Regions from separate parts of the Rhizobium sp. 2YAF20 genome, predicted to be linked through region 2. Evidence: predicted binding sites of a transcription regulator. Region 2 holds the regulator's gene; the other holds the start of a gene.

Region 1 (14,623 bases), on a different contig from region 2:
TCGAAATCGTCACTTTCTTGACGCGGCCAAGCATTTCAACCGTGACGTTTTCGAGCTTGATTCCAACATCCTCGGAAATCACAGTCCCTCCAGTCAGCACGGCGATGTCTTCAAGCATGGCCTTGCGGCGGTCGCCGAAGCCAGGAGCCTTGACGGCAGCGATCTTCAGGCCGCCACGCAGCTTGTTGACGACCAGCGTTGCAAGAGCTTCGCCTTCGACGTCTTCCGAGATGATGAGGAGCGGCTTGCCGGTCTGAACGACGGCTTCGAGAACCGGGAGCATCGCCTGCAGGTTGGAGAGCTTCTTCTCATGGAGAAGGATGTAAGCGTCTTCCAGTTCTGCGACCATCTTTTCCGGGTTGGTCACGAAGTATGGGCTGAGGTAACCGCGGTCGAACTGCATGCCTTCGACGACTTCGAGTTCGGTTTCAGCGGTCTTGGCTTCTTCGACGGTGATGACGCCTTCGTTGCCGACTTTCTGCATGGCTTCGGCGATATAAGCGCCGATTTCTTTTTCGCCGTTTGCAGAGATCGTGCCGACCTGGGCAACTTCTTCAGACGTGCTGATCTTCTTGGCCTTGCCGACGATGTCCTTGACAACCGCTGCGACGGCGAGGTCGATGCCGCGCTTCAGGTCCATCGGGTTCATGCCGGCGGCAACTGCCTTGCCACCTTCGCGAACGATCGCCTGGGCAAGAATCGTTGCAGTCGTGGTGCCGTCGCCGGCAATGTCGTTGGTCTTCGAAGCAACTTCGCGGACCATCTGCGCGCCCATGTTTTCGAACTTGTCTTCAAGTTCGATTTCCTTGGCGACTGTGACGCCGTCCTTGGTGATGCGCGGAGCGCCGTAGGACTTGTCGATGATGACGTTGCGGCCCTTGGGGCCCAGCGTTACCTTGACGGCATCGGCGAGGATGTCGACGCCGTGCAGCATCTTTTCGCGCGCGTCGCGGCCGAATTTTATTTGTTTGGCAGTCATAGGAAGAACTCCCGGGCTCATTGCCCATTGGTAGTCATGAATTGGATGAGGTGTCCGGCTGGATCAGCCGATAACGCCCATGATGTCGGCTTCTTTCATGATGAGAAGGTCTTCGCCGTCGAGTTTGACTTCAGTGCCCGACCACTTGCCGAACAGAATGCGGTCGCCAGCCTTGACATCCAGCGGGATAACCTTGCCGCTGTCGTCGCGAACGCCGGTACCGACACCGACGATTTCGCCTTCCTGCGGCTTTTCCTTGGCAGTATCAGGAATGATGATGCCACCCTTGGTCTTTGCTTCAGCCTCAATACGACGGACGACGACGCGGTCGTGGAGCGGACGGAAATTGGTCTTTGTCATTTTGGGATCCTTTGATGAGATCGTAGCCGACAGGCTGCCCTCATATGCCATCAATAGCACTCTACAGCCTAGAGTGCTAGCAGCATCGTGCGTCGTGCATTTTAAGTTGCGGGCATGAGAAACGGCACACAGGAGGCCATGCAATGTGCGCGAGGCGACGGTTGAAAACCCGCTGCAAGGCGCTCGCGGTCGAATGCACCTGCGGCAAATGCGCCATTGCGTCTCCATAAGTCGGCTAGGACGGCTTCGCCATTGATGCAAGTTCCTCTGTCGCCGCGCGGCCATGCGCGAAGGAGCCCCTGGCACAAGAATTGGCAGATTGGGGGAGCGTCACGTCCCGCCGATCAACTTTTCTACTTGCTTGAGGAGATCGCCAGTCGACATCTGACCACGCTCTCCTAACGGACGGGAAGCACAGGAAGCAGCGACGGCACGGCGGCCGGCATAGCGGTCTTTCAGAAGCTGTTGATATCGGTCGAGCACGTCCGGCATGTCGAGCCATCCATTGATCCACTCCTCAATCAAACCCTTCACCATTGGGTCGTCATCAAAGACAATGCCTGCCGATCGCATTCTGGCAAGGACGGTTTCGGCGGCTGCACGGCGTTGGTCGGGTGATGAAGACATGCGCGGCTCACAGGCTTTCGGAGGACGGAAGAAAGGCATCGCAAGCGGCCGGGTCGGATCCCGTCGCTGCCGATTCCTATAACATGATCGGTTCTGTTTTCGAGCAGCGTCTGTTCCATGCCCATGATTGTCTCCAGCATCGGGATCCAACCTTCGATCAACTTCCGCGAACCGTGATAGGCACAAGCCGGCCAACTCGCTGGGGTTGCAAACAAGCCGACCGCGGCCGCTACCACGGGTGCGCACAGCCAGCGATGTCTAGTGGGAAGGACCAGCCTCTATCATCCGTTGCTCGCGCACCGACGCGGGGAATCAACGCACGTAGAGCCATACCGATCTAAACAACGAGCGACAGCAGCAAGATGAAGCCGAGGCCGACCACCGAGATAATTGTTTCCATAATACTCCAGGTCTTGAAGGTTTCGGCGACCGTCATGTTGAAATACTGCTTTACCAACCAGAAACCAGCATCGTTGACGTGGGAGAAGATCACCGATCCAGCGCCTGTTGCCAGCACAAGCAGTTCGCGGTTGACGCCGGGGACGAGGGATATGACCGGCATGACAATTCCTGCGCCGGTGATTGTCGCAACCGTTGCCGAGCCCGTGGCGACGCGGATGACGGCTGCCACCAGCCAGGCAAGCAGGATCGGCGACACGGATGCCTGAACGGCCATATGGCCAATGACGTCGCCGACGCCGCTGGCAACAAGCATCTGTTTGAAGCCGCCACCAGCACCGACGATGAGCACAATGGAGGCAACCGGCGCAAGGCTGTCGTTCAGCAATTTGATGATCTTGTCGCGTGAGAAGCCGCAATTGGAGCCGAAGGTGTAGAAGCTGATGAGGAGTGCCACGAGCAGGGCGGCAATCGGGTGGCCAATCAGGTCCATCCAGACGCGTACGGCGTTGTGCTCGGCAAGGGCGATATCGGCGAGCGCCTTGAGAAGCATCAGGAACACCGGCATCAGGATCGTGACGAGCGTCACGGTGAAGCTTGGCATTGTGGCTGTGTCCACATCATCGCGCACGAATTGTTCCATCAATTCCGGCGATGCTTCGCCCGGAATTCTTTTAGCGATGAATGAGCCGTAGATTGGCCCGGCGATCACAGCCGTCGGCAGGCCGACGATGAGGCCGTAGAAGATCGTCTTGCCGATATCCGCGCCGAAGACGCTAATGGCCAGAAGCGGGCCAGGGTGGGGCGGCACCAAACCATGAACGACCGAGAGACCGGCGAGAAGGGGAATTCCGACCTTGACGATCGACACTCCCGACCGGCGCGCGACGATGTAGACCAGCGGCACGAGGAGCACGAAGCCGATTTCGAAGAAGAGCGGTAGCCCGACGAGGAAGGCTGCGAGCATCATCGCCCAATGCACCCGTTCCTTGCCGAAGGTGCGGATCAATGTCTGGGCAATCTGGTCTGCGCCGCCCGATTCCGCCATGAGTTTGCCGAGCATGGTGCCAAGCCCGAGCACGATGCCGACAAAGCCAAGGACCCCACCGAAACCGTCCTGAAAGGACTTCATCACTAGTTCTGTCGCCATACCGGAGGTGAGCCCTAAGAATCCGGCGGCGATGGTCAGCGCGATAAATGGGTGTATCTTGAAGCGCGTGATGAGAAGTATGAGGCCGATGATGGTCACACCAGCATCAACCAGAAGATAGGTCTCCCGAGTCAGTCCGAGCATTGAAATTCCTCCGCGAAAAGTTCTGAGTGGGACGGGCCCCTGCGGGTCCCTGTCTGGTTTATGCTTTGAGCGCGCCGGTTTGGGCCTTTGTCGGCGGCATTGGCTTTCTGCCGTCAGCAACTGGTGTCTGCTCCCACCATGCGACCGCGCCCCGGGCGATCTCCGCGATGGGTAAGGTGGCGTCGACGGGATAGACGTTCTCCTCGCCGTGCGGTGGCTCGAGGGTCGCAAACTGGCTATCGACAAGGCTTGCAGGCATGAAATGACCGGGCCGGTGGCTAACGCGCTCGTCCGCCACTTGTCTCGTCATTTCCAGAAAGACGAAGGCAAGGTCGGGCGTCTTGCTGCGCAGAATGTCGCGGTAGCTTTTCTTCAGCGCCGAGCACGCAAGCACCGGCCGCTCGCCGTTCCTGACGGCGTCCTGCAAAATTGTCGCAAGGCGAGCTAGCCAGCCCGCCCGATCCTCATCGGTGAGTGGGTGGCCCGCGCTCATCTTTTTGATATTTTCTTCCGGGTGAAAGGCATCGCCTTCGATCATCGTGCCGTTGACGGCATCCGAAATCGCTTGGCCGACGCTGCTTTTGCCACAGCCTGATACGCCCATCACCACAAGGGCCGGCATCCTACCCACAATATCCTCCTCCGAGATAGCGCTATCTCGTTCTCTTGAAACAAACCGCCGGCAGAAGCCTGGCCGATCCAAGACGCGAAAATCGACGCTGTTTCCTCCCGCAAAGACGCCAAGACGACTTTGAGATAGCGCTATCTTATTAATCATTGTAGGATTTTGCAAGTCGGAGGAGATTCTTAATGAAGGACAGACCGTCGCGCGCCACCGGCCGGCCGACGCTTGCGCAGGTCGCAGCCCGCGCCGGCGTGTCGCAGATTACCGCCTCACGCGCACTGCGCTCAATCGCAACGGTCGACCCGCAACTTGCAACCAGGGTGCATGACGCCGCCAAGGCACTGGCATATGTGACCAACCCGGCAGCGCGGACGCTTGCCTCGGCGCGCAGCCAATCGATCCTTGTGCTTATTCCCGCCTTGTCGAACCATCTGTTTATCGAGACCCTGGAGGCCATCCAAGATGTGCTGCGCCCGCGTGGGTTTGAGGTCTTGATCGGCAACTACCACTACCGCCAGGATGAGGAAGAAGAACTTATTCGCAACTATCTCTCGTTCCAGCCATGCGGCATTCTGCTTACCGGCTTCAATCGAAGCGAGACTGCCGCACGGCTTCTGGCAAATGCCGGGGTGCCTTGCGTCTACATGATGGAACTGCGGCAGGAGGAGGGCATCGTCTGTGTCGGCTTTTCACAAGAAGCGGCTGGGGCCAAGGTTGCCGAGCATCTTCTTTCGCGGGGACGGCGAAAGCTGGCCTTCGTGGGGGCCCAGCTCGATGCCCGCGTTCTCCAGCGTCGCGACGGCTACCAGCAAGCGATCGTCAGGGCTGGTCTTCCGCCGGCGCTCGAAATCATGACGCCGGAACCGTCTTCCGTGGAACTTGGCGGCGATCTCTTCAACCGGCTCTTGATGGAGCATCCCGACACAGACGGGGTCTTCTTTTGCAACGACGATCTTGCTTTCGGGGCATCCTTTGAAGCGCTGCGCAGGGGCGTGGCAATCCCCGAGCAGATTTCGATGGTCGGATTTAACGATCTACCAGGAGCGGGGCAGATGGTTCCGCGCCTGACCTCAGTTCGCACGCCGCGCGCTACCATCGGACAGCACGCCGCCTCAAGCCTTCTCAGCCTCCTCAATGGGAGAACGCCGGAGACCCCGGCTCTGGATCTCGGCTTCGAGCTGGTCGTTAGGGAAAGCAGTTGAACCGAGTCAACTTAGAGATCGACGAATTCCGTTTGTGACGAAACGAAACTGATTATCGCGGTTTGGGACGTCAACGCCTCAGACCGCCACCGGCGTTAGACCTGAGTCAGCAAGCGCTCGGTCACCATGATGCCGCCAGTGCGGGCGGCGCGTCCGCCTTGTCCAGCGCGGACCAGCCGACCGTTGTCGATGTCGTCACGGATCATGGGCTCTGGCATATAGCCCCATCCGGTCCCCGCCCTCATCAGCATGTGCTTCGATGTTAGACCGGCGAGCCGCCACGTTTTGCTGCTCGTTTGCGCCGCCAGTGATCTGAAGAATGGCCGCTTTTTCAGTTGAGCAGACAGCTATTTAGAAGTTTCACATCAGACCACAGTCGTTGGCATGATATACTTCCTGATGGCAATTGGTTTGATGTCGCGTCCCCGTTGGCGGCCGGAAAAGATCTTTCCGGCCTACGCGTATCTGCCGGGTAGGCAGCCGCATCCTGTGCGCGACCCCGCCGGACATAGCTACCATCATGTCGATCCTTTGCCGGTCGCGGCTGCAGCGTCGCTTGGCTCAGACATATTCTTCTGGGGTCTCGACCTCTTCAATCACGGCTACTATTGGGAGGCGCATGAGGCTTGGGAGGGTCTCTGGCAGGTAGCCGAGAGAGGCGGTCCATTGCGGATGCTGTTTAAGGGTTTGATCCTGTTGTCGGCAGCCGGGGTGAAGATCCGCGAAGGCAAGCATGTCGCAGCTATGCGCCATGCTGGCCGCGCCGCTGTGCTGCTTCGTCAACTCATGCAAGGGCCGCATCGCGTCTTCGAGCGCGCGCTTGGCATGTCACCTGCGGCGCTTGCTGATTGCGCTGAAGCCGCTGCAAGGCTTCCCGCCACCTTGCAGGCGATAGCGCCAGGAGAGCCTCAGCCCGTGTTCGAATTCGTACTTGGGTCGCGTTCCAGAAGGAGGCCGACTGGTTCGCGGAAAGGACCCCATCTTTAATTTTGTGAACTTTAGCCCGTCCTAGATCGTCCTTCTGATCTGGCCGGAACTATCCGCTCCGCCCACTCGTTTCCTTGGATATCGCAATTATTGGCGAAGCTGCATAAGGAGCATGCGAATGTCAAATGACGTCAAGACGAACGGAAACGAACCGTTCAGAGGAACCAGTAGCATCGCTGTCGGGCATTCTGTGGAAGCTGAGGCTCAATCGCGCGATGCTGCTAAAGAGTCATCGACGTTTGTGGGACGTGGCGAGACGCTCAGCGTTTACGAGTTGGTGCCTATCGCAGCCTTCAATGATCCCAATTGGGATATCGCACCCTCGCGCGGCAAAGTGCTGGTCGCGGCACGGACAACAGGCGATGCGCGTGTGGTGGCAGCCGCCTTTGAAGGCAACTTCATGAAAGTCCCGTCCACGCCAGGCGAGAGTGTTGCGACGATGGGGGCAAGTGCATTCCGAAACGAGAAACTCTATACCGTCATAGAAATCGATAGAGATCGGCGTGATTTAGACCGCGGAGTGATGGAGATCTCTGATCCCGGGGTGATTGCTAGCGAGGCCTTAAGGGCAGATTTTGATGCCCGCCCTCATGGCGGCAGGTCACCCAGCGCCGGTTCGCTGGCACGATGGGACAATGAAGGTGGTGCTAGCTCCTGATTGAAGCAGCACGCCAAAACGGCATCTTTGTCAGATATCTCTTCGGGCGAGTGCGCAGAGCGCGAGTAAGGAATCGGCAAAATCGCGCATCTCTGTGATTTAACCAATGGAGCTATAAGCCGATGTCTAAGAAAATGGTCGAAGCGACCGTTAAGAAGCGCGATAGGCGCGTAGCGGTCGGAATAATGAACACAACGCAAGCACTCGATATGCCTGAAACCGAGGGTATAGAGTTTTCACATCCGGATGAGAAGCCGGGAGAGACCGAGGTGAGACTTACACAGACAGAACTTGCCGAGGTTGTGAAACCCTGAATACGCCCATGAGGTCATTTTGAACCGCCCCCGCGCAAAGGCCAATTCCGCACTGGAGGGCGGCCAACTCCCTGCAGAGCAACGCAATCATGGGTTTCAACCTATATCAGCTTTTACATCGCTGGCCGAAGAGCCCCGTACCCACGCGATGAGTAGGATCGTAGCCCGCCTGACAGGCTTGTTGCCCAAGAGGGCCTCGCGTGATCGTGCCGCGTCGCCTCATCGGACGCCCCCAACCAAACTCCGCTCGTTTCTCGGTCGCAACCATCATGGCCATTGCCGACGCGACGATGACTCCGGCGTCCCATTGGGCTGAGGCGCATGCCGATGGGATATCCCGGAGGAATGCGCCAACTAGGCCTATTGGCGGAAGGAGAGGTGATCGCCCGGTGACAATGCTTTGCGGCTTCGAACAACCGGAACGGTTCGCGCGCAGAATCGTTGAGCGAGATGGCTTCTGCGAGGTTTCGTGTCATGGAAAACCGGAGAACCTTTCGCCCAGTCAGCGTCGAGGTTGGCGGGCGCTACAGGATCGTCACAACGGTCATGGATGTCGGCAAGTTACTGCTGCTGGACGAGTGGCCGGATCATAGGCGCGCGTGGTGGCGAGCGGAAATGGCGGTCCTCGACGCCTTCAACGATGCTGCGGAGCCGGAAGAGGTGCGCAGCGCTTTCCTGGTCGCTGCGGACGAGGCCCACCTGCAATATCTGGCATAAAGGCGGCCAGGCGCGCGGTGATTGGGGGCACACGCGCCTGGCCAATGGTTGCACAAAGCGGTCAACCGCCCCTATAAGTATACATACCGTTACGTAAGTCAACCCGTTGTGAGGAGTAGCTGAAGGTCCGGATCATGAGGTAACGCCAAAAGGCGCAGCCTCTTTTCTTCATCGTCAAGTTTCGTCGTCACGATCTTCTTCACGTCGGTTTCATCTGGATATCGCTGCTGCCTGAAAACGCTACCGGACTAAGATTGAAATACAGGTCACAAATGCTGGTTGAGGCGCTTGCGCGTCCAGACATGCTTGGGGAAAGCAGCGAGACGTGCACGCGCCCAGTCATCGCCCCTTCTCGTCACTGCATACGAGGCTTCTTGAGGTAGCTTCCCCGGTCGGCTGACTTGACACGCAGCCAGGCCTCACGTCCGTTGCGCAGAATTCTCATCGGGAACTCGGTGCCGGCGGGCCCACTTCCCCAGAGCTTGCGATAAAAGTCGGCGAGACCCGCGATCTGCCCATCTCCTATCTCGGAAATGACGTCGCCTTGGCGTAGGCCGGCCAGAGCTCCGGGGCTTCCTTCGGCCACGTTCATCACCACGACCTGGCCATTGCTTTCCGCGGAGAAAACGCCAAGCCAGGGTCGGGGCGGATGGCTGATCTGGCCGCGATTCAGCAGATCATCAAGAATCGGCCGCAACAGGTTGATTGGCACGATCATATTGATGTCGGTTCTCGCCCCGCCTTGGCTCAATTCCATGCGAAGCGAGCCGATGCCGAGAAGCTTGCCATCCGGGCTGATGAGGGCGGCGCCTCCCCAGGACGGGTGGGCAGGCGAGATGAAAATCGCCTCGTCCAGCAAGTACTCCCAATAGCCGGCGAATTGCTGCTTGGCGACGATATTCGCTTCGACGTACTGACCCATTCCATCAGCAAGCACGACCGGATCGCCGACCTTCGCCTCGTCCGCATTGCCCAAATCCACGGCTGGACATCCAAGCTGACCAAGTGCCTGCACAAGTCCGAAGCCTGTTTCCTGGTCGTAGGCAAGCGCGTGACCAGGGACCACTTTTCCGTCACTGCTGGTCAGCCAGACTTCCTCTGCCTCCGTAATCAGGTAACCGATTGTCAGCACCAGTCCGTTGGTCCTTATGACCACGCCGCTGCCTTCCCTCCGGATGCCCAGCGCCGTTGCCGTGAAGGCGTCTTCGGGAATGGAAGACCGCACTGCCACCATTGACTGAAAGATCGTATCGATATTCATGAATTGATCCCTGTAGACTCCGCTGCCTCGCCACTTATGGATGCGCAGCGCCATACACAAGAGCGCGCCGGCAGAATTCTCTGTGGCGTTTTGGGCAAAACGTCGAGCGACGATCATTCGCGTAGATCAACGGAACCGCGGTGGCTTGTGCGGTGCGTTGGCACTGATCTCATGCAAAGGAGCGTGTTTGCCAAGGAGCCTGACCAACTTCCGTTCTTCGTGCGCATCGAGACCCATCTTCTTGCAATGATCCGCGACATCAAGGTTTCGGGAACCTGGCTCGCGGACCTGTCTGTTATTGGCATGTTCCATCAGCGTTTCCTCCTTTGGGAGGAAACGCCGCAGCATGCCTATGGTTCAGATTAGCGCCTCCAACGCAGCGGCGATGGCCAGAACATCTTCGTCGGCATAACGCTTGCCGACGATCTGCAATCCGACCGGCAAACCTTCGTCCGAAAGTCCGACCGGTAAAGACAAGGCTGGGCATTGTGGCAGCATGTTGAAAGGACAGGTCATATCCAATCCCTTGAAAAGGCCATCCGGCAGTGTCTCCACGTAGTCGTCGTCCGTCTCGTGGACAGGCGGCGCGGTGATTGCGTTGGTCGGGCAAAGGAAAGCGTCGTAGCGCCTGAACAGCGACGCCATATCGCGCCACATGTCGGTGCGAAGTAGCTCCACCCGTTTGTAAGTGGTCGCGTTCATCGCCAGGCCCCGCTCGATCATCGAAACCACGGAATGATCCATGTGATGGCGGCTCTCTGGAAGCAGGTTGCCGAAAAACGCTGACATGAAGACGCACCAGAGATCAAACCATTCGTCGTTTACCGCACGGGTCCAATTCATTGGCACTTCATCGACGATGGCCCCCGCCTCCCGGAGCACCGCGACGGCTTGTCGGATAACAGCCTCCACCTGCGGCTGTACCTGATAGTAGCCAAGATCCAGGGAGAAGGCGAAACGAAGCCCTGCCAGACCGTTCCTGCTAGCCCTTTGCCCATCAAACCCAATGGGCAAAGATGAGATGTCCTCGTCGCTGGGCCCGGCCGTGGCCGCCATAAATGAAGTCGCGTCGCCGACGGTGCGTGCCAACGGACCAAAATGCGAGATGTTGTCAAAGACACTCGGCAGGATCGTCATGGGAATGCGGCCGAGACTGGGCTTCAGCCCGACAATGCCGCAAAAGGCGGCGGGGATGCGTACGGAGCCTCCCATGTCAGAGCCTTCCGCAAAGGGTACGACGCCAGTGGCAACCGCAACAGCCGACCCCCCAGACGAACCACCCGCTGTTCGTTCCGAATTCCAGGGATTGCGGGTGATACCCCAGCGCGGACTGTTGGTGAAGCTCGAATAGGCGAATTCCGGCGTCGTCGTCTTGCCCACTAAGATCGCGCCAGCATCTTGTAGTCGCCGAACGCATAGCGCGGTTTCAAACGGTACCCAGTCCGCCTTTGTCCACGAGCCCATTGTGGTGACGTCTCCGCTGGTGGGGGTCAAATCCTTGGCTGCGAACGGCACGCCATGCAAAGGGCCGGTTCCCTCTCCCCTCTGCACGGTCGCATCTGCTTTGCGAGCAGCTTCGAGCGCTTCTTCTTCGCGGATGATCGTGAACGGGTTCAGCGTCGCTTGGACGACCCTCGCGCGGCGGATCGACTCGGCGACCACATCCTCGCACCGAAATGCGCCTGAGCGTATGCCACCGGCAATATCGGTGGCAGGCAGGTCGAGCGGATGCTTGATGAAGGCTTCGGTCATGTATGGCATATTGATGTGCTCAGGCCTCTGTTGGGGTGAGGATGGTGGGCTTGGGGATGGAAAGACCGTCCGGATTGTGAAACTCTGCCTCTGTTGCGGGAATGCTCACACCGTTTGGAAGGTCTGATTTTCGATGAAATCCGCCGGCAAGGGAAACGCAGGCTTTCCCGCCTTCGAAGCCTGGAATGCAGCCCTCGGACAGGCAGCCGGCGTGGTGGGTTCGCGGTCCTTTTCCGACGCGTTGGCGACGGTGTTGCACTTGCTTGCGCCGTTCCAGATGATGAACGGCTTTCACTATTCGACAGATGGACGGGCTTTCGATCTCTACAACGAGAAGATTGTCGCTGAGCGCGGTGTGATCGTCGATCACTACCTTGCAGGAGCTTATCTGCTTGACCCATTCTACGATGCCGTTCGCAATGGCGGCTGCGATCGGCTGATCGTCATGCGTCAGCTTGCGCCCGACGATTTCATGCAAAGTGAATATTATCGGCTCCACTATGCCTCGACGCAAATTCTCGACGAGATCGGCTTCGTGCTGAGGCTTGAAGGCGGCAGCGTCGGCGTCTTGTCGTTGTCTCGGGTCGGAACGACGTTGTTCTCGGTTGAGGAACTTGCTGGCCTCAAGGCTGCAGCCCCTGTCGTCTGCGCCCTCGGTGAGCGCCATTGGGGCAGCGCCCCAAGACTGTCTCTTCACAACAAGACCGCCCCGGCGACGATCGAGCATCCATTGTTGACCAAGAGGGAACTGGAGATCGTGACCTTGATTCTGAAGGGACATTCGAACCTGTCGGTTGCGGCGGTTCTGACCCTGTCGCCGAACACGGTGAAGGTTCATCGCCGTCAAATCTACGCCAAGCTCGTCATCTCCAGCCAGGCGGAGCTTTTCCGCATTTTCATGGCCTGACATCCAAGGCCTCCTTGCTGATCATACAGATAATTCGGCCCGCATTTCAGCGGGCCGGGGATCGCATTCGCAATCTACTCGGCGAAGTCCATCTCAGGCGGCGCTGTCTGGAAAAACCGCGTCAGATAGCCGAGATAGACGATGCCGACTGCGAGCCACACGACGCCGAGGATCTTGGCGTTGTTGTCTAGATTGGCAAGCAGCATGAGGTCGCAAAGCGCTGCTAGTACCGGCACGATGATGCCTATGATGATACCGAGCGGACGTACAGCCGGATCGCGCTTCAGGTAAAGGGCAATGACGGAGACGTTGACTGCAGTGAAGGCGAGGAAGGCACCGAAGTTGATGAAGGAAGTCGATGTCGTGACGTCCATGAACAAGGCGAGAAGGCCAACAATCCCGACGAGGGCGAGGTTCAGCACCGGAGTATGCCACTTCGGATGCAGACTTCCGAAGAAGGACGTCGACAGCACTCCGTCGCGACCCATGGCGTAGAGCAAGCGACCGACGCTTGCCTGCGCTGCAAGGCCCGAGGTGAACTGTGCAACGACCAGGGTGGCAAGGAAGATCGTAACGAAGAGATCCCCGCCGATGGACTTGGCGATTTCATTGGCGGCCGCGTCGACCGAAACAAAGTCGGCACCGGGATGTGCGAGCTGCGTGACATAGGCCGACACAATAAAGATCAAGCCACCGGCAAGCGCGGTGATGAGGATGGCGCGCGGCATGGTCCGTTTAGCGTCTTTCGTCTCTTCCGTCAGCGTCGAGACGGCATCGAAACCGAGGAAGGAATAAGCGGCGATCGCGGCTCCGGCGACGGAGGCCGAGAAAGGCACGCCTGTCTTGAAGAATGGTGTTGCGGAGATGAGACCGCCCGGACCGTTCGAAGCCATGACATAGCGGGCTGCCAAAAAGACGAAGGCGACGAGGACCGCGAGCTGCACCAGCATCAGGATGAAGTTGACGCGATTGGCAAAGGCGATGCCGACGACGTTGACGATGGTCGTGAGCCCGATGAAGCCGACGATCCAAACCCAGCCTGGGATCGCGGGGAAGGCCGATTGAAGATAGGCAGCGCCAATCAGCCAGATGACCATCGGCAGGAAGAAGTAATCGAGCAGCACCGCCCAACCGACGAGGAAGCCGATGCTAGGGTTGATCGAGCGGCGGGCGTAGGTATAGGCGGAGCCTGCGACCGGATAGACCCGTGCCATGACGCCGTAGCTGATGGCGGTGAGAAGGATGGCCCCTGCTGCGACGAGATAAGCCATTGCGGTCGTGCCCTGGCTTGCTGCAGCAAGTGCGCCGAAGGTACCAAAGACGATCATCGGGGTCATATAAGCGAGGCCGAAGAGCACGACGGACCAAAGTCCGAGCGTACGGTCAAGTTTGATGTGCTGGTTCATTTTTCCGCTCCAGGAAGGTTTTATTTGAAACGCTTATGTCCGGAGAGGCTTCCGCAGCACCAATTCAGGCCGTACCACGCAAGGTCCCCGCTTGCATTTTTCTTGATGACAAAACCATGACGCAGTGGAGGGGGATCGAATATAACACCAAGAGGTTATGACGACCGCATCATTTCCATTCCCAGAGCCGGCGGATTGCCCACGGTCGAGCGAGAGCATCTTGTACATTTACAGGACAAATTGAATGCATATCTGCGCATTATTGAAAGCGGGGAGTTAAAGGAGAGGCTTCTTGAATCCGTTGGGCGGGAGGTAGCGATAGATTCAGTCAGCAAGTTTCCTTTGAACGAAAAGGCAACCGCCTTCTTCAAAAAGCTGAAACATCGATTTCCACTGACGGCTTCCGACTACAGTACAAGCTCGACAATTCGGATTGCTTCCTCGCAAAGCCTGGAACACACCGTCTGCGCTAGCCGATATCCCTGCATATCCGAAATCCGCCAGCGCTGTCGTTTCCTGTAGCACCACGCCAGGATCGTGGAGACGGACACACCGACAGCTCCACCGATCGATACGACGAGCCATCTACATGTGATCTATGCTAATTCGTCATAAATCACATGTGAAATCCTCGTTTGAGGATATCCTCGGCTGCTGCGTATTCTGGGTGAGGCAAATTGCGCCTTTCAACCACTTGGCTGGCGAAAACATGCAGGAAACGGAGAATGGTGAACTAGATCGGGAGGTGGCAACCACGGCGAGGCAGGGCTCGATCAATGATTGTGATCAGGTTCGAAATTGATCGGAAAATGCTGTTTGAGCTCCTCAACCTGGGCCGGCGAAAGATATCTCGGGTTTGTCCCTCTAAGGAGGAGGTACAGCTTTGCTGTTTCCTCAAGCTCCTCGGTCGCGAAGACGGCTCCCTCAAGATCTCTCCCTGTTACGACGGGACCATGATTGGCAAGGAGAACGGATGTGTAGCGCCCCGCCAGTCCTCTGATCGCGTCGGCGACAGCAGGGTCTCCGGGACGATAGTAGGGCACCAACGCCGTCTGTCCGGCGCGCATGAGGTAATAGGGCGTCATTGCCGGCAGGGCGGCGCGCGGATCGATTTCCGGTAGCATGGTGAGCGCCA
Region 2 (14,623 bases):
GCTTCGACCGCAAGGCGCAGCCGTTGAAGAGCGCGCTTCTCGACCAGAAGAACATTGCCGGTCTTGGCAATATATATGTCTGCGAGGCGATGTGGCGGTCTCATCTGTCGCCGCTGCGCTCCGCCGGGTCTCTCGTGGAGGAGGACGGCGGGCCGGGCGAACAGCTCGATTTTCTCGTTCAATCGATCCGCGACGTCATTGCCGATGCGATTGCTGCCGGCGGCTCATCATTGCGCGATCATATTCAGACGGACGGCTCACTCGGTTATTTCCAGCATTCCTTTTCTGTCTATGACCGCGAGGACGACCCTTGCCGCACGCTTGGCTGCGGCGGTACCGTCGAGCGCACCGTGCAGGCTGGGCGTTCGACCTTCTATTGCCGCACATGCCAGATTTAAATAGCTTCCAGTCAGCATAGGAGGACATGCCGTGGACTATCAAACCCTGATTCTGGAAACACATGGCGCCGTTGGCCTCGTCCGGCTCAATCGGCCGCAGGCGCTCAACGCGCTGAATTCCGCCATGCTCCTGGAATTGAAGCGCGCCTATGCGGCATTTCACGAGGATGATGCGATCGGTGCGATCGTGCTTACTGGGTCAGACAAAGCCTTTGCCGCGGGTGCCGACATCAAGGAAATGCAACCGCTTACCTTTGCCGAAGTCTATCAGGGCGATTTCATCAGCGGTTGGGACGAGATTGCCAAGGCTCGCAAGCCGGTGATTGCGGCCGTCAGTGGATTTGCGCTCGGCGGCGGCTGCGAGCTGGCGATGATGTGCGATTTCATCATCGCCTCCGACACCGCGAAGTTCGGCCAGCCGGAAATTACCCTCGGCGTCATTCCCGGCATGGGAGGATCGCAGCGGCTAACGCGCGCCGTCGGCAAGGCCAAGGCCATGGACATGGTGTTGACGGGCCGCATGATGGACGCCGTCGAGGCCGAGCGTGCGGGCCTGGTGTCGCGTATCGTGCCGGCGGACAAGCTTCTCGACGAGGCCTTGGGGGCGGCGGCAAGGATTGCCTCTCTGTCGCGCCCCTCGGTCCTGATGGCGAAGGAAGCGGTGAACCGGGCTCTGGAGTCGACGTTGGAGGAGGGGCTGCGCTTTGAGCGTCGGCTGTTTCACAGCCTGTTTGCCACCGACGACCAGAAAGAGGGCATGGCTGCATTCATCGAGAAGCGTAAACCGCAGTTCAAGAACCGGTGACGCAGATCGGCAGAGGCGCGGCCCGGTGGAAAAGACCGTCCGGCCGCGGCGTTTTTGCTGAAATGCGCGTTGACGACACGGCGCTTTAAGGCTATATGCCCGCCACAGTTTGGAAAGCCGATCCGGTTTTCCGCGATTGCTCCCGCATTGCTGGAAGAAAAGGCCGAAGGGCCTGGCGCAGTAATGAGTGAGTTATGTTGGAATTCTAAGAGAGGCATACATGGCCAATACAAGCTCGGCGAAAAAAGCGACCCGCAAGATCGCCCGCCGCACCGAAGTCAACAAGGCTCGCCGTTCGCGCGTTCGTACTTTCGTTCGCCAGGTCGAGGAAGCAATCGCCTCTGGTGACGCGGATCGCGCCAAGGAAGCGTTGCGGGTAGTGCAGCCGGAACTGGCTCGTGCAGCCGGCAAGGGCGTCCTTCATGTCAACACGGCATCCCGCAAGGTCTCGCGTCTTGCAAAGCGCGTGAAGGCACTGTCGGCTGCTCCGACTGCTTAGTAGTTACTAATAATTGCATCATTACAATGAGCCCGGCCCTTAGCCGGGCTTTTTGGATTCGGAGAAAATTTAAGCTCTGTGACTAATTTACATACAGTCGTTCGTGTCACTGGAATGACAGAAAAAATCCATAAATAACAATCGGTTGTAATAGGTTACTCTTTCCGTGCATGACAACTTGTGCCCGCTCCGGCCCTCTGCGCTAGTCAAGGCATTTATTATTTTATTTCTATAAAGGCGTGTCGAAATCGCATCACTAGGGAATCCCCTTGATTCAAAAGCGATTCTTTTTTGACGGGGGTGTGACAGTCAAAATTGACCCCCTGAGTCAATGGCCAGTCCCTAATTTTGCGTAAAATTCATCGTTGATCTTGTCCATCGATCCTGCCTAAATGGCTTTCAACAAGGGTCGCGGACATCACCTTAAACGGCTTCGGCGAACACTGCCATCCAGGCGGCGTAGGTGGTTTTTGTTCCTTGTGACGGAATAGTTCAATTCCGTTTTTTCAAACAGTTGACACATTCAAACCGGAAGACAGCGATGTCTCCGGACGATGAAGCGTGCCTGTCTTAAGCAGCCCCAGTCCCAAGTAAGGCTGCAGGAGATCGGGTTGCAAAATAAACAGCCACTCAGGCGCAGTCGAACGGAACGAGGGCCGGACGATCGCTCTTGACGAAGAATGAAGACGACGACTGCTGGAGACAGTTTTCGCCGCAGATTTCTTTGTGGTCCTTTGGCAGGACCGCGGCTGACGAACGGCTATGCTGACGGGCTCATGAGGGGTCCCCCGGCATGTCATGTACGAGATATTTTCGGGCGGCGTTCCTTCGCCCGACAGGACTAGAACTCTGGAAGGCGGCAACATGCAGATCAATACGATGACGACCAGTGCGTTGGCAAAAGGGGACAATGCACAAAAGGCGTTCGGCACAGTTTGCCTTGATGCGGCGGGAGACAAAGGAGACATGAAGCAGAGTGTACTTTTCGAGCGTGTCAGCGCACGCTTGAAGGCACAGGTCGGCCCGGATGTTTATGCGAGCTGGTTTGCGCGGCTCAAGTTGCATTCGCATTCGAAGAGCGTCGTACGTCTTACTGTTCCGACGACCTTTCTGAAATCGTGGATCAACAATCGCTATCTCGATCTGATTACCAGCCTGTTTCAGGCGGAAGATGCGGAAATCCTGAAAGTCGAAATTCTTGTGCGTACGGCCACCCGGAATGGCACTAAGGCTCCGGGTATGGATGAGCAGACGTCCTCCGTGGAACCGGCTTCGGTCGCGCAGATCCGTCGTCCGGCGGCGCAATCCGCCGGTCAGGTCGTGGCACATGCGGTAAGCGCGGTTGCAGCGTCCAGGCCTTCGTTCGGGTCGCCGCTCTTCGGGTCGCCGCTCGATACGCGATACACGTTTGATACCTATGTCGAGGGCAGCTCCAATCGGATCAGCCTGGCTGCGGCAAAGACCATCGCGGAAGCAGGCCCTGGTGCCGTGCGGTTTAATCCGCTCTTCGTCCATTCGTCGGTCGGCCTCGGCAAGACCCACCTCCTCCAGGCGATCGCCAATGCCGCGGTGCAGAACCCGCGCGGACTGCGCGTCGTCTATCTGACGGCGGAGTACTTCATGTGGCGCTTTGCCACCGCGATCCGCGACAATGATGCGCTGACGCTGAAGGACTCGCTTCGAAACATCGACCTTCTGATCATCGACGACATGCAGTTCCTGCAGGGCAAGATGATCCAGCATGAATTCTGCCACTTGCTGAACATGCTGCTCGACAGCGCCAAGCAGGTTGTCGTTGCGGCCGATCGCGCCCCATGGGAACTGGAATCGCTCGATCCGCGGGTGCGTTCGCGCCTGCAGGGCGGTGTTGCCATCGAGGTCGAGGCACCTGACTACGAGATGCGCCTTGAAATCCTCAAGCGCCGCTTGGACGTTGCGCGTATCGACGATCCGTCGCTTGATATCCCGCAGGATCTGCTCCAGCATGTCGCGCGAAGCGTTACTGCAAGCGGGCGCGAGTTGGAAGGCGCCTTCAATCAGCTTGTCTTCCGTCGGTCGTTTGAACCGAACCTGACGGTGGAACGCGTCGATGAGCTGCTGGCTCATCTCGTCGGCTCCGGCGAGCCGCGTCGTGTGCGCATCGAAGACATCCAGCGGGTCGTTGCCCGCCACTACAATGTATCGCGTCAGGAGCTGGTCTCCAACCGGCGGACCCGCGTCATCGTCAAACCGCGCCAGATCGCCATGTATCTGGCAAAGACGCTGACACCGCGCTCCTTCCCGGAGATCGGTCGCCGCTTCGGCGGACGCGATCACACAACGGTTCTCCATGCCGTCCGCAAGATCGAGGAACTGATTTCGGGAGACACCAAGCTCTCGCACGAAATCGAATTGCTGAAGCGCCTGATCAACGAATAGCATTTTGGCGATTTGCTCGAACGACATAGGGCCGGCACTGGTTGCCGGCCCTATGTCGTTTTGCGCTATATCTTGACATCCAGCATCATATGCATAGCCTATGCATATGATGCTGGATGCGAACAAACTCGGCGCCCTGGGCCTGATGGTGACCGACAGGATAGAGCATGTCCTCGGCGATCTCTCGCCGAGCGCTGCGGCCCTGCTCTCCATGCTTTATTTCAAGCCGCGTCTGACCGGCTCGGAACTGGCGGTGATAGCGGGTGTCTCCCAGCCAACGGCAGTGCGGGTATTGGAAGGCCTGGTCCGCCAAGGCTTCGTCGAGCGGCTGGCTCAGCAGGGACGGGCGACCCCTTTGAGGTTGACGGGTACTGGCGTGGCCCATGCACGCGCATTGCAAGTGGCAAGGCTGGCCGTCCTGTCCGATCTGCTGGATGGCCTTTCCGCCAGCGAGCGCACTCTGCTCGAAGCCTTGGTAGACAAGATCCTCGCCGGTGCCACCACGTCGCGCGCCTTCGCGCGCACAAGCTGCCGTCTTTGCGAGCACGATCTTTGCAGCGCGGAGGTCTGTCCGATCGGCTGCCGGGCGGCCGAACTCGAAACCATTGCAGATCAGGGAAGGGAAAAGTCCGAATGCTGACGGCCTATGATGACAGGAAGCCGATGATCGATCCGGAGGCCTGGGTCGCCGACGACGCCACCGTTTGCGGCGACGTGACGCTTGGGCCGGGCTGTCGCGTCATGCCCGGCGCTCGCATCGTCGCGGAAGCCGGTGGCACTATCGGGATCGGCGCCTATTGCATTGTCCTTGAGAACGCGGTCATTCGGGCGACTGCACGCCATGCGACATCCATCGGCAACCATTGCCTGGTTGGGTCGAACAGTCACATCGTCGGCGCGACCATCGGCGATGAGGTCTTCATTGCGACCGGTGCAAGCATCTTTCACGGCGCCGTCGTCGGTGCGGGTTGCGAGGTCCGCATCAATGCTGTCGTTCATTTGCGCACGGAGCTTGAGCCCGGCGCAACGGTGCCCATCGGATGGGTTGCAGTCGGAAACCCGGCGCAGCTATTCTCAGCTGACCGGCACGAGGAAATTTGGGCGCTTCAGCAGCCGCTCGACTTTCCGGGCTTCGTCTATGGCGTCGATCGCACAGCGTCGGATTTGATGCGGGCGGTGACGGAGACCCTATCGAATAATCTCGCGGTTCATCGTAGAACGATGGCGATAGAGTCGTAGAGTGCGCTGCGGGGAGGGAAATCGCAGCGTCTTTGGGGGGAAGCCATATGAGTTTTGAAAGAATAGCTGTTCTCGGCCTCGGCAAGGTCGGGCGGCTGGCTGCAACATTGCTGCATGAGAGCGGTTTCACGGTCACGGGCGTGGACATGCAGCTGCCGAAGGAAATCACACCCTTTGCATGCGAGGCGGGCAATGTTTCCGACGCGGCTATCATCGGCCAATTGTTTTCGCGGGTGGAGGCGGTTCTTTCCTGCCTGCCATTCCATCTCAACTCGGAACTGGCGCGATTGGCGCATCTGGCCGGCATCCATTATTTCGACCTGACCGAAGATGTCGAAACCACCAACGGCATCATCGAACTGTCGCGGACATCTCGTGGGCTGATGGCGCCGCAATGCGGCTTGGCGCCCGGTTTCGTCGGCATTGTCGGCACCAGCTTGGCTGATGCCTTCGAGCGCTGCCGTTCGATCCGCATGCGCGTCGGCGCGCTGCCGCAACACCCAACGGGCCTGCTTGGCTATGCCTTCAACTGGTCGCCGGAAGGTGTCGTCAACGAGTATCTCAACGATTGCGAGGTCATCGAAGGTGGCGTGCGCAAGCTGGTTTCGCCGATGGAATGGCTGGAGACGCTCTACGTCAACGGTGTCAAGCTTGAAGCCTTCACCACATCGGGCGGCCTTGGCACCATGTGCACCACCATGCTCGGCCGCGTCGACAACCTCGATTACAAGACCATGCGATATCCTGGTCATATGGAGCTGATGAACTTCTTCTTCCACGAGCTGCTGATGCGCGACCACCGGGCAGCCGCCGGCGAGATTCTGACGGAAGCCAAGCCGCCGGTCGATGACGATGTCGTCTATGTTCACGTTTCTGCCGAGGGGATCGAACACGGTAGCCTTCGCCGCCGCGAATTCGTTCGGGCCTATTACCCAATCGAAATTTCAGGCGAACGCCGCACGGCAATCTCCTGGACGACATCAGCCTCGGTCGTCGCCGTCATCGAGATGGTACGCGATGGGCACCTACCCTCGACGGGCTTCCTCCATCAGGAACATATCCCTCTCGACATGTTTCTAAAGACGCGCACCGGCAGCCTTTTCGATCAGAAGAAGCCAGTCGGTTGAGCGTGATATCGGTGGCAGGTCAACCGCCCTTCAGCAGGCGAGGTCGGCGACGACGGAATCGAGGATCAGCATGCCGGATGGTGTGCAGCGCAGGCGGGAATTGCCGAGCCTCTCGATGAAGCCGTGTTCCAGCAGGAACTCTTCGCGCTTCGGGTCCGGCTCGCGGCCGGAGAGCTGCTGCCAGCGGACCAAGTCGATGCCTTCCTTCAGGCGCAGGCCCATCAGCAGCAATTCGTCCGCTTGTTCCTCATAACCGAGCAATTCCTGGTCGAGGACACCGTGGCCATCGCGCTCGACCATCTCCAGCCAGCCTTCTGGTTTGCGTTCGGTCGCCGTTGCCAGCTTATCCCGCCCTCGGGTGAGGCGGCCGTGGGCGCCGGGGCCAATGCCGGCATAGTCGCCATAGCGCCAATAGGTAAGGTTGTGGCGGCTTTCGGCGCCGAGACGGGCATGGTTGGAGACCTCGTAGGCAGGCATTCCTTCGCGCTCGGTGATCTCCTGCGTTGCCTCGTAAAGCACGGCGGATTGCTCGCCATCCGGCACGATCAGCTTGCCGGCCTTGTGCAGCCCGAAGAACGGCGTGCCTTCCTCGATCGTCAGCTGATAGAGCGAAAGATGGTCGACGGCATAGGAGATTGCCTCCTTAAGCTCCTGCTCCCATTCCTCCACCGTCTGGTTCGGCCGGGCATAGATGAGGTCGAACGACATGCGCGGAAAAATATCGCGCGCCAGCCGGATCGCCTTCAGCGCATCCTCGACATTATGCAGTCGGCCGAGAAATTTAAGATCCCGGTCGTTCAGGGCCTGGACGCCGAGCGAAACCCGGTTGACGCCGGCGGCACGATAGCCGCGAAAGCGTTCTGCCTCGACGCTGGAGGGGTTGGCCTCCATGGTGATCTCGATACCGTCAGGCACATACCAGTTCTGGCCGATGCCATCGAGGATGGCGGCGACGGTGGCCGGATCCATCAACGACGGTGTGCCGCCGCCGAGAAAGATGCTCGTGACCGTCTTTGGTCCGCTGAGCGCCCGCATCGCTGCCATTTCGCGCAAGAAAGCCGCAGTGAAGCGCGGCTGATCGACAGGCTGGTGACGGACATGGCTATTGAAGTCGCAATAGGGACATTTGGCCGCGCAAAAAGGCCAATGCACATAGACGCCGAAACCGGGCTCGCCGGTGTCGGGCAGCATATGCGCATCGCGCAGGCTCGGGCTTTGCTGATCCAGTGTGTCCACCAAACGATCCTACGCTTCCAGACAGGTTTCGACAAAGAGCTTGAACGCCCTCGCGCGATGAGAAAGAGCCTGGGGGTCGCCGAGCTTCCAGCCATGCTTTTCCTCGGCACTCATCTCGCCAAACGTGGTGTCGTAACCCTGCGGCTGAAATATCGGATCGTATCCGAAGCCCTGCGTGCCACGCGGCGGCCAGGCGACCGTGCCCTCGACCTCGCCGCGGAAAACCTCCGTGTGTCCATCCGGCCACGCAAGGCAGAGGACGCTGACGAAGCGGGCGGTCCGCGCTTGCGTCTCGGTCGCGCCCGCATCCTTGAGGGCCGCCTCCACCTTCCACATCGCCATCTGGAAATCCCGTACTCCGTCGGCGGTCTCCGCCCAGTTGGCGGTATAGACCCCGGGTGCACCGCCGAGCGCGTCGATCACCAGGCCGCTGTCATCCGACAGGGCGGGTAGGCCGGATACGTTGGCGGAAGCAAGCGCCTTGATGGTGGCATTTTCCTCAAACGTCGTTCCGGTCTCGTCCGGCTCGACGAAGTCGAGTTCGGCGGCCGACTTCGCGGTGAAGCCCAGAGGGCCGATCAGGTCCCGGATCTCGCGGATCTTTCCAGCATTGTGGCTGGCAACGACGATCGTCTTTGTTTCGAGTTTGCGCATGCGTTTTCCTTAATCGAGGCCCCAGATGATGGCTTCGGCGCATTCCAGGCTGTTGCCGGCCGGGTCGCGAAAATAGATCGAACGGCCGCCGTTCGGCCAATGAAAATCAGACTCGATGGCGACGCCGGCAGCCCTGAGCTTGTCAGCCGTAGCATCGATGTTCTCACCCGAGATACGGAAGCAGGCGTGGCTGGCTCCCTTTGTGCCGTGCGGCGGCACCGGCAGGCTGCCTGGCTCCGGCGGCCGCATGGTTTCCAGCGGATTGAAGATCAACAGAACACCCGGTCCGCAGCGGAAAAACACATGTCGGTTGCCGCCCCGCGAGATTTTCTGAAGACCGAGGACCCCGGCATAGAAGGCTTCCGCCTTGTCGAGGTCCTCCGCATAAAGCGCGGTTTCCAGAATTCCTTCCAACGGGTTCATTGGCCGATAGTCTTTCCGCTTCAGGCGATCGCCTGCTTCTGCAAAGAAACAAGATCGGCGATGCCGGCCTTGGCAAGCTGCATCAAGATAGCAAATTCCTCTTCGCTGAAGGGCGTGCCCTCAGCAGTGCCTTGAATCTCGACAATGCCGCCGGCGCCGGTCATGACGAAGTTGGCGTCCGTCTCGGCAGAGGAATCCTCGAGGTAGTCGAGGTCGATCACCGGCTGGCTTGCGAATATTCCGCAAGAAACGGCAGCGATATGATCCTTGAGCACGCGCTCGGTCTTGATCATGTTGCGGCTCTCCATCCACTTCAGGCAGTCGTAGAGCGCAATCCATGCCCCGGTGATCGAGGCTGTCCGCGTGCCGCCGTCCGCCTGGATCACGTCGCAGTCGAGCGTGATCTGGCGTTCGCCGAGCGCCTGTAGGTCGACAACGGCCCGGAGCGAACGGCCGATCAGCCGCTGGATCTCCTGGGTACGGCCGCCCTGCTTGCCGGCTGCGGCCTCCCGCTTCATGCGATCTCCAGTTGCCCGCGGCAGCATTCCGTATTCGGCGGTGACCCATCCCTTGCCGCTGTTGCGCAGCCACGGCGGGGTCTTTTCCTCAAGGCTGGCGGTGCAGAGCACATGCGTGTCGCCGAATTTCACCAGGCACGAACCCTCCGCGTGCTTGGAAAAATTGCGTTCGAAGGACACTTTGCGCATCTGATCGGTTTTTCTGCCTGAAGGCCGCATCCTGTTCTCCTGATGTTGTTGACCGCTTCTACGATTGCCGAGGACCATTTGCAAAGGAAAAGCAGGCGGAATGGTCGGCTGCGAGACTGCAGGCGACATTTCCCTTTTGCCATTGCCGATCGAACGGCTATATCCTTGCTGAGGATCAACCGGACGGACTTTAAGGCGAATGGGTTTTACGACGTCGTCGATTTCGGATGCCGTTTCGGCGCTTGACGAACGCTCCAAGGAAATCTTTCGCAGCATTGTCGAAAGCTATCTGGAGCACGGCGAACCCTTGGGCTCACGCAGCCTGTCGCGCCTGCTGCCGATGTCTCTGTCGCCCGCTTCCGTGCGCAATGTCATGAGCGATCTAGAAGAGCTTGGGCTGATCTATTCTCCGCATATCAGTGCCGGGCGTCTGCCGACGCAGGTGGGATTGCGCTTCTTCGTCGATGCCTTCATGCAGGTCGGCGATCTCTCGGCCGAAGATCGGGCCACCATTGACCGGCAGGTCCGCGGCAGCAATCGCGACCAGCCGATGGAAACGGTCATGACCAAGGCAAGCGGCATGCTGTCCGGCATGTCCCGCGGGGCAGGGTTGGTGATAACCTCCAAGAGCGATCCTATTCTCAAACATGTCGAGTTCATCCGTCTTGAGCCGACCAAGGCGCTCGCCGTCCTCGTCGGCGATCACGACCAGGTCGAAAACCGCATCATCGAGCTGCCGGCGGGAGTGACGTCGTCGCAGCTGACCGAGGCTGCCAATTTCCTCAACGCCCATATGACCGGCCAGACGCTCCCTGATTTGCGCAAGCAACTGCAAACGCTAAAGCACGATGTCCGCCAGGAGCTCGACGTGCTGTCGCGCGATCTCGTCGAGCGTGGCATCGCCGTCTGGTCCGGAGATGGCGATGAGGCAAAGCCGACGCAGCTGATCGTCCGCGGTCGCGCAAACCTGCTCGAGGGCCTTGCCGATGCCGGCGACCTCGATCGCCTGAGGATGCTGTTCGATGATCTGGAAAAGAAGGACAGCCTGATTGAAATCCTCAATCTGGCCGAAAGCGGGCCTGGCGTTCGCATCTTCATCGGCTCGGAAAACAAGTTGTTTTCGCTGTCGGGTTCCTCGCTGATCGTGGCTCCTTATCGTGACGACGATGATCGGATCGTCGGCGCGGTCGGTGTCATCGGTCCGACGCGGCTGAATTACGCCCGTATCGTGCCCATGGTGGACTACACCGCGCAGCTCATCTCCCGCCTGTCGCGCGCGGGGAAGTGAAGGCGGCACAACCCTGGCTGATTAAATGAGGTTCAGCGGTAGGAATGCTGCCTTCTTTGCCATGCAGACTTGATTTTTTCCGACCAAACCTCGATATCGGGCACATCCTTTCGACAGACCAATTCGGAGACCGTCATGACCGACGAAACAACCCACAATGGACCTGAGGCCAGGGAGACCGACAACCTTGCGGATATGGAGCAGGATTCCGTGGATGCAGCCGTCTCACAGGAACCCGACCAGACGGAGCAATTGCGGGCTGAAAACGCCGAACTGCGCGATCGCTATCTGAGGCTCGCCGCCGACATGGACAATCTGCGTCGCCGCACCGAGCGCGAAGTCAAGGACGCCAAATCCTACGCTGTCGCCGGCTTTGCCCGCGACATGCTGGCCGTTTCCGACAATCTGCGCCGCGCACTCGACGCCATTCCGGCAGAAGTCCGGGAGAATGCGGACGCCGGCCTTTCGACGCTGATCGAAGGCGTCGAGATGACCGAGCGAGCGATGCTTTCGGCACTTGAGCGACACGGTGTTCGCAAGCTGGATCCGATCGGCCAGAAGTTCGATCCGAATTTCCATCAGGCAATGTTTGAAGTGCCAAACGCCGATGTGCCGAACAACACGGTCGTTCAGGTTGTCCAGGACGGTTTCAGCATCGGCGAACGCGTCCTGCGCCCGGCAATGGTCGGCGTGGCGAAGGGCGGCCCGAAGCTGACCGAAAGCGAACTCGGCGCCAATAGTCCTTTTGACGAAAAAGACGCCTGATCTCTCAGGCGTCTCGTCAATTCCACGACCTAGCTACTATGACGAAGGTCAGGCGGCGTTTGACGCCTGTTCTTCGTTAAGGAAAGAGTAGATCGCCGAGGCGGATTCCGTCGCACGCAATTTTGCAACGAGATCCTGGTCGCGCAACACCCGGGCGATCCGCGATAGCGCCTTCAAATGATCCGCACCGGCGCCTTCCGGCGCCAGCAGCAGGAACACCAGGTCGACCGGCTGATCATCCAGCGCCTCGAAATCGACCGCGGAGTCCAATCGCGCAAAAATACCGATGATGGTTTTGATGTCGGCGAGCTTTCCGTGTGGAATGGCGATCCCGTTTCCGACCCCGGTGGAGCCGAGGCGCTCGCGCTGCAGAATGACGTCGAAGATTTCTCGTTCGGGCAGTCCGGTCAATTTGGAGGCCTTGGCTGCCAGCTCCTGGAGCAATTGCTTTTTAGAATTTGCCTTCAAACCTGGGATTATCGCATCTTGGTGCAGCAAATCTGCCAATGCCATTCTGTTATTCCTTCATATGCTGAGATCCGACGGCGGAGGAGCGGCGGCGAACCGCCGCTCGTCTTCTTTTCTCAGCCTTTGATATTGGCGGCGTCGATCCAGCCAATGTTGCCGTCCTGACGGCGATAAACGATGTTCAAGTGGTTCTTGCCCGGGCTTCGAAACATCAGCAACGGCTCGTCGGTCATATCGAGCGCCATCACTGCCGTCGCAACCGACATGGTTTTTAGCTGCTTCGTCGTCTCGGCCACGATCGCCGGGGAGAAATCGTCGGCGATTTCGTCGTCCTCATCGGGAACGCTGTCCATGACCGTATAAGAAACCTCGGCAAAGCCGTTCGAGTGGCTGGCGCTCTGGTGATCCTTCAGTTTGCGTTTGTATCGGCGCAACCGTTTCTCGATGCGAGCCGAAGCGGCATCGAACGCCAATTGCGGGTCCATCGCTTCGCCGGCCGCATGCAGTACCACGCCGCTGTCGAGGTGCAATTTGCAATCCGCTTCGAACCGCGAACTCGATTTCTGCACCGTTACATGGCCCGAATACCCCCCGTCGAAGTATTTCGTGACGGCCATACCGATGTGGTCTTCGATCCGCTGCCGGAATGAATCACCAATTTCCATATGTTTACCGGATACACGCACACTCATGGAGTTTCCCTTTTTTTAGTGGTTTGCGCGTGGCACTTTACGCCAAGCCACCTGCTCATCCAAGCACTTCGCACGCTCTTAGACAAATTGCGATTTTCAAACGCCTTGAGGATGGCGGGGATAAGTCCCGGCAATGGCGTCGGACGCCGATTGCGGCGGGCTTCTAGCCGCACCCAAGGGCAAAGTCAACCGATCCCTTGGCAAATAACGAGCGGCACCGCAACGCGAGATTGAGGGTGGCCGGTCTAGAACCCCGCGACTTTTGCCATGGCTCGCTTCTCCCGCCGCCGCTGGACGGAAGAGGGGATGTTCATCGCTTCGCGGTATTTCGCAACTGTACGGCGAGCAAGTTCGACGCCGCTGGTCTTCAGCGTATCGACGATATCGTCGTCCGAAAGCACGGCATCGGGGCTTTCCCGCGCGATCAGCAGGCGGATTCTATGTCGCACCGCCTCTGCGGAGTGGCTGTCTCCACCTTCGACCGCGCTGATCGAAACCGTGAAGAAGTATTTGAGCTCGAACAATCCGCGCGGCGTCAGCATGTATTTATTCGAGGTGACGCGACTGACGGTCGATTCATGCATCTTGATGGCGTCTGCGACGGTCTTCAGGTTGAGCGGCCGCAGGTGATCGACGCCGCCTACAAGGAATGCGTCCTGCTGCCGGACGATCTCGGTTGCCACCTTCATCATCGTCTTGGCGCGCTGGTCGAGGCTGCGCGTCAGCCAGTTTGCGTTCTGCAGACATTCCGACAGGAAGGCGTGGTCGCTGCCGGTCTTCGAGACCGATGAGAAATAGGACTGGTTTACCAGCACTCGCGGCAGCGTGTCGGGATTGAGCTCCACTAGCCAGCTGCCATCGGAGGAGGCCCTGACGACGATATCGGGGGTGATTGCCTCGGAAATGCCTGTCTCGAAATCGCTGCCGGGCTTGGGGTTCAGCTGGCGGATTTCCGTCATCATGTCGAGGAGGTCTTCTTCATCGACGCCGCAGACCCGCTTGAGTGTCGCGAAATCGCGCCGCGCGAGCAATTCGAGATGCTGGATCAGCCGCTCCATGGCGGGATCGAACCGGTTCTTCTGCTTGAGCTGGATTGCGAGGCATTCGGCCAGCGAACGGGCAAAGACACCCGGCGGATCGAGTGTCTGCAATGTGGCAAGCACGCGTTCCACATCGGCGGGTGCAGTACCGAGCCGCGCGGCTGTCTCACCGATGTCGGCCTGGAGGTATCCCGCATCATCGAGCTGATCGACGAGGAGCTGAGCAATCAGCCTGTCCGGCTGCGAACGCAACGCAAATGGAATTTGCTGGTTGAGATGATCGCGCAGCGAAATCTGACCGGCGACGAAATCATCGAGATCGTAGCTCTCGGGCGCTTCCGCGCTCCCGGGCATCGATTTCCATTGGCTGACGAGTTCCGGTGCGTCGAGACGCTGAGGCGGGCTGTCATCGGGGTAGACGTTGCTGAAATTTGCATCGAGCTCGGCATTCAGACGATCGGCATGACCGGTATTCTCGCTTTCATACCAGTCACTGTTGAGCTCGCTATTGCTCCTGTCCGATCCGTCCTCTCCGTGGCCGCCATCCTCGCCGCCATAGGACTCACCGTCCTGTTCGCGGCCGTTTCCGCTGCCCATTTCGCCGTCATTTGGCGTAAATTCGAGCAGCGGGTTCTTTTCAACTTCCTGAGCGATGAACTGATTGAGCTCGAAATGCGTCATCTGCAGCAACTGGATGGACTGCATCAGCTGCGGAGTCATGACGAGAGATTGGCTTTGGCGCAGGAAAAGATTGGCCGACAGTGCCATGGTGGACGCGAAACTCCCCTACAATTCCTCCTGAAACCGCCTGCTTAGCCCTGGGGAAAAGTGGCAAATTTCAAACTGGCCCGAAAATTGCTTTTT

The links. The regulator HrcA, encoded in region 2, represses chaperone genes, less so after heat shock. The targets are predictions, from matches to a motif close to GTTAGCACTCNCNNNNNGNGAGTGCTAAC.
Region 1: groES (co-chaperone GroES) is a predicted target of HrcA. The motif match lies at 1,392-1,420, and genes of this name have one in related genera.

The regions. Positions count from the first base shown of each region.
Region 1 is NZ_JBFRFF010000026.1:626-15,248, forward strand. Features, by position in the region: partial or broken gene groL (chaperonin GroEL) at 1-979, opposite strand, end outside; gene groES (co-chaperone GroES) at 1,043-1,339, opposite strand; gene AB4Z52_RS24105 (hypothetical protein) at 1,670-1,966, opposite strand; gene AB4Z52_RS24110 (GntP family permease) at 2,304-3,659, opposite strand; gene AB4Z52_RS24115 (gluconokinase) at 3,718-4,281, opposite strand; gene AB4Z52_RS24120 (substrate-binding domain-containing protein) at 4,470-5,486, shown strand; gene AB4Z52_RS24125 (hypothetical protein) at 5,582-5,704, opposite strand; gene AB4Z52_RS24130 (DUF309 domain-containing protein) at 5,901-6,473, shown strand; gene AB4Z52_RS24135 (hypothetical protein) at 6,592-7,131, shown strand; gene AB4Z52_RS24140 (hypothetical protein) at 7,254-7,445, shown strand; gene AB4Z52_RS24145 (DUF982 domain-containing protein) at 7,920-8,162, shown strand; gene AB4Z52_RS24150 (S1C family serine protease) at 8,518-9,423, opposite strand; gene AB4Z52_RS24155 (hypothetical protein) at 9,595-9,789, shown strand; gene AB4Z52_RS24160 (amidase) at 9,781-11,184, opposite strand; gene AB4Z52_RS24165 (LuxR C-terminal-related transcriptional regulator) at 11,309-12,082, shown strand; gene AB4Z52_RS24170 (APC family permease) at 12,157-13,488, opposite strand; gene AB4Z52_RS24175 (DUF6572 domain-containing protein) at 13,684-14,010, shown strand; gene otnC (3-oxo-tetronate 4-phosphate decarboxylase) at 14,262-14,623, opposite strand, start outside.
Region 2 is NZ_JBFRFF010000005.1:63,775-78,397, forward strand. Features, by position in the region: gene mutM (bifunctional DNA-formamidopyrimidine glycosylase/DNA-(apurinic or apyrimidinic site) lyase) at 1-398, shown strand, start outside; gene AB4Z52_RS09465 (enoyl-CoA hydratase) at 430-1,203, shown strand; gene rpsT (30S ribosomal protein S20) at 1,424-1,702, shown strand; gene dnaA (chromosomal replication initiator protein DnaA) at 2,567-4,120, shown strand; gene AB4Z52_RS09480 (MarR family winged helix-turn-helix transcriptional regulator) at 4,227-4,760, shown strand; gene AB4Z52_RS09485 (gamma carbonic anhydrase family protein) at 4,754-5,359, shown strand; gene AB4Z52_RS09490 (saccharopine dehydrogenase C-terminal domain-containing protein) at 5,407-6,486, shown strand; gene hemW (radical SAM family heme chaperone HemW) at 6,517-7,677, opposite strand; gene rdgB (RdgB/HAM1 family non-canonical purine NTP pyrophosphatase) at 7,732-8,376, opposite strand; gene AB4Z52_RS09505 (VOC family protein) at 8,386-8,799, opposite strand; gene rph (ribonuclease PH) at 8,820-9,536, opposite strand; gene hrcA (heat-inducible transcriptional repressor HrcA) at 9,706-10,794, shown strand; gene grpE (nucleotide exchange factor GrpE) at 10,888-11,559, shown strand; gene ptsN (PTS IIA-like nitrogen regulatory protein PtsN) at 11,608-12,072, opposite strand; gene hpf (ribosome hibernation-promoting factor, HPF/YfiA family) at 12,144-12,719, opposite strand; gene rpoN (RNA polymerase factor sigma-54) at 12,965-14,527, opposite strand.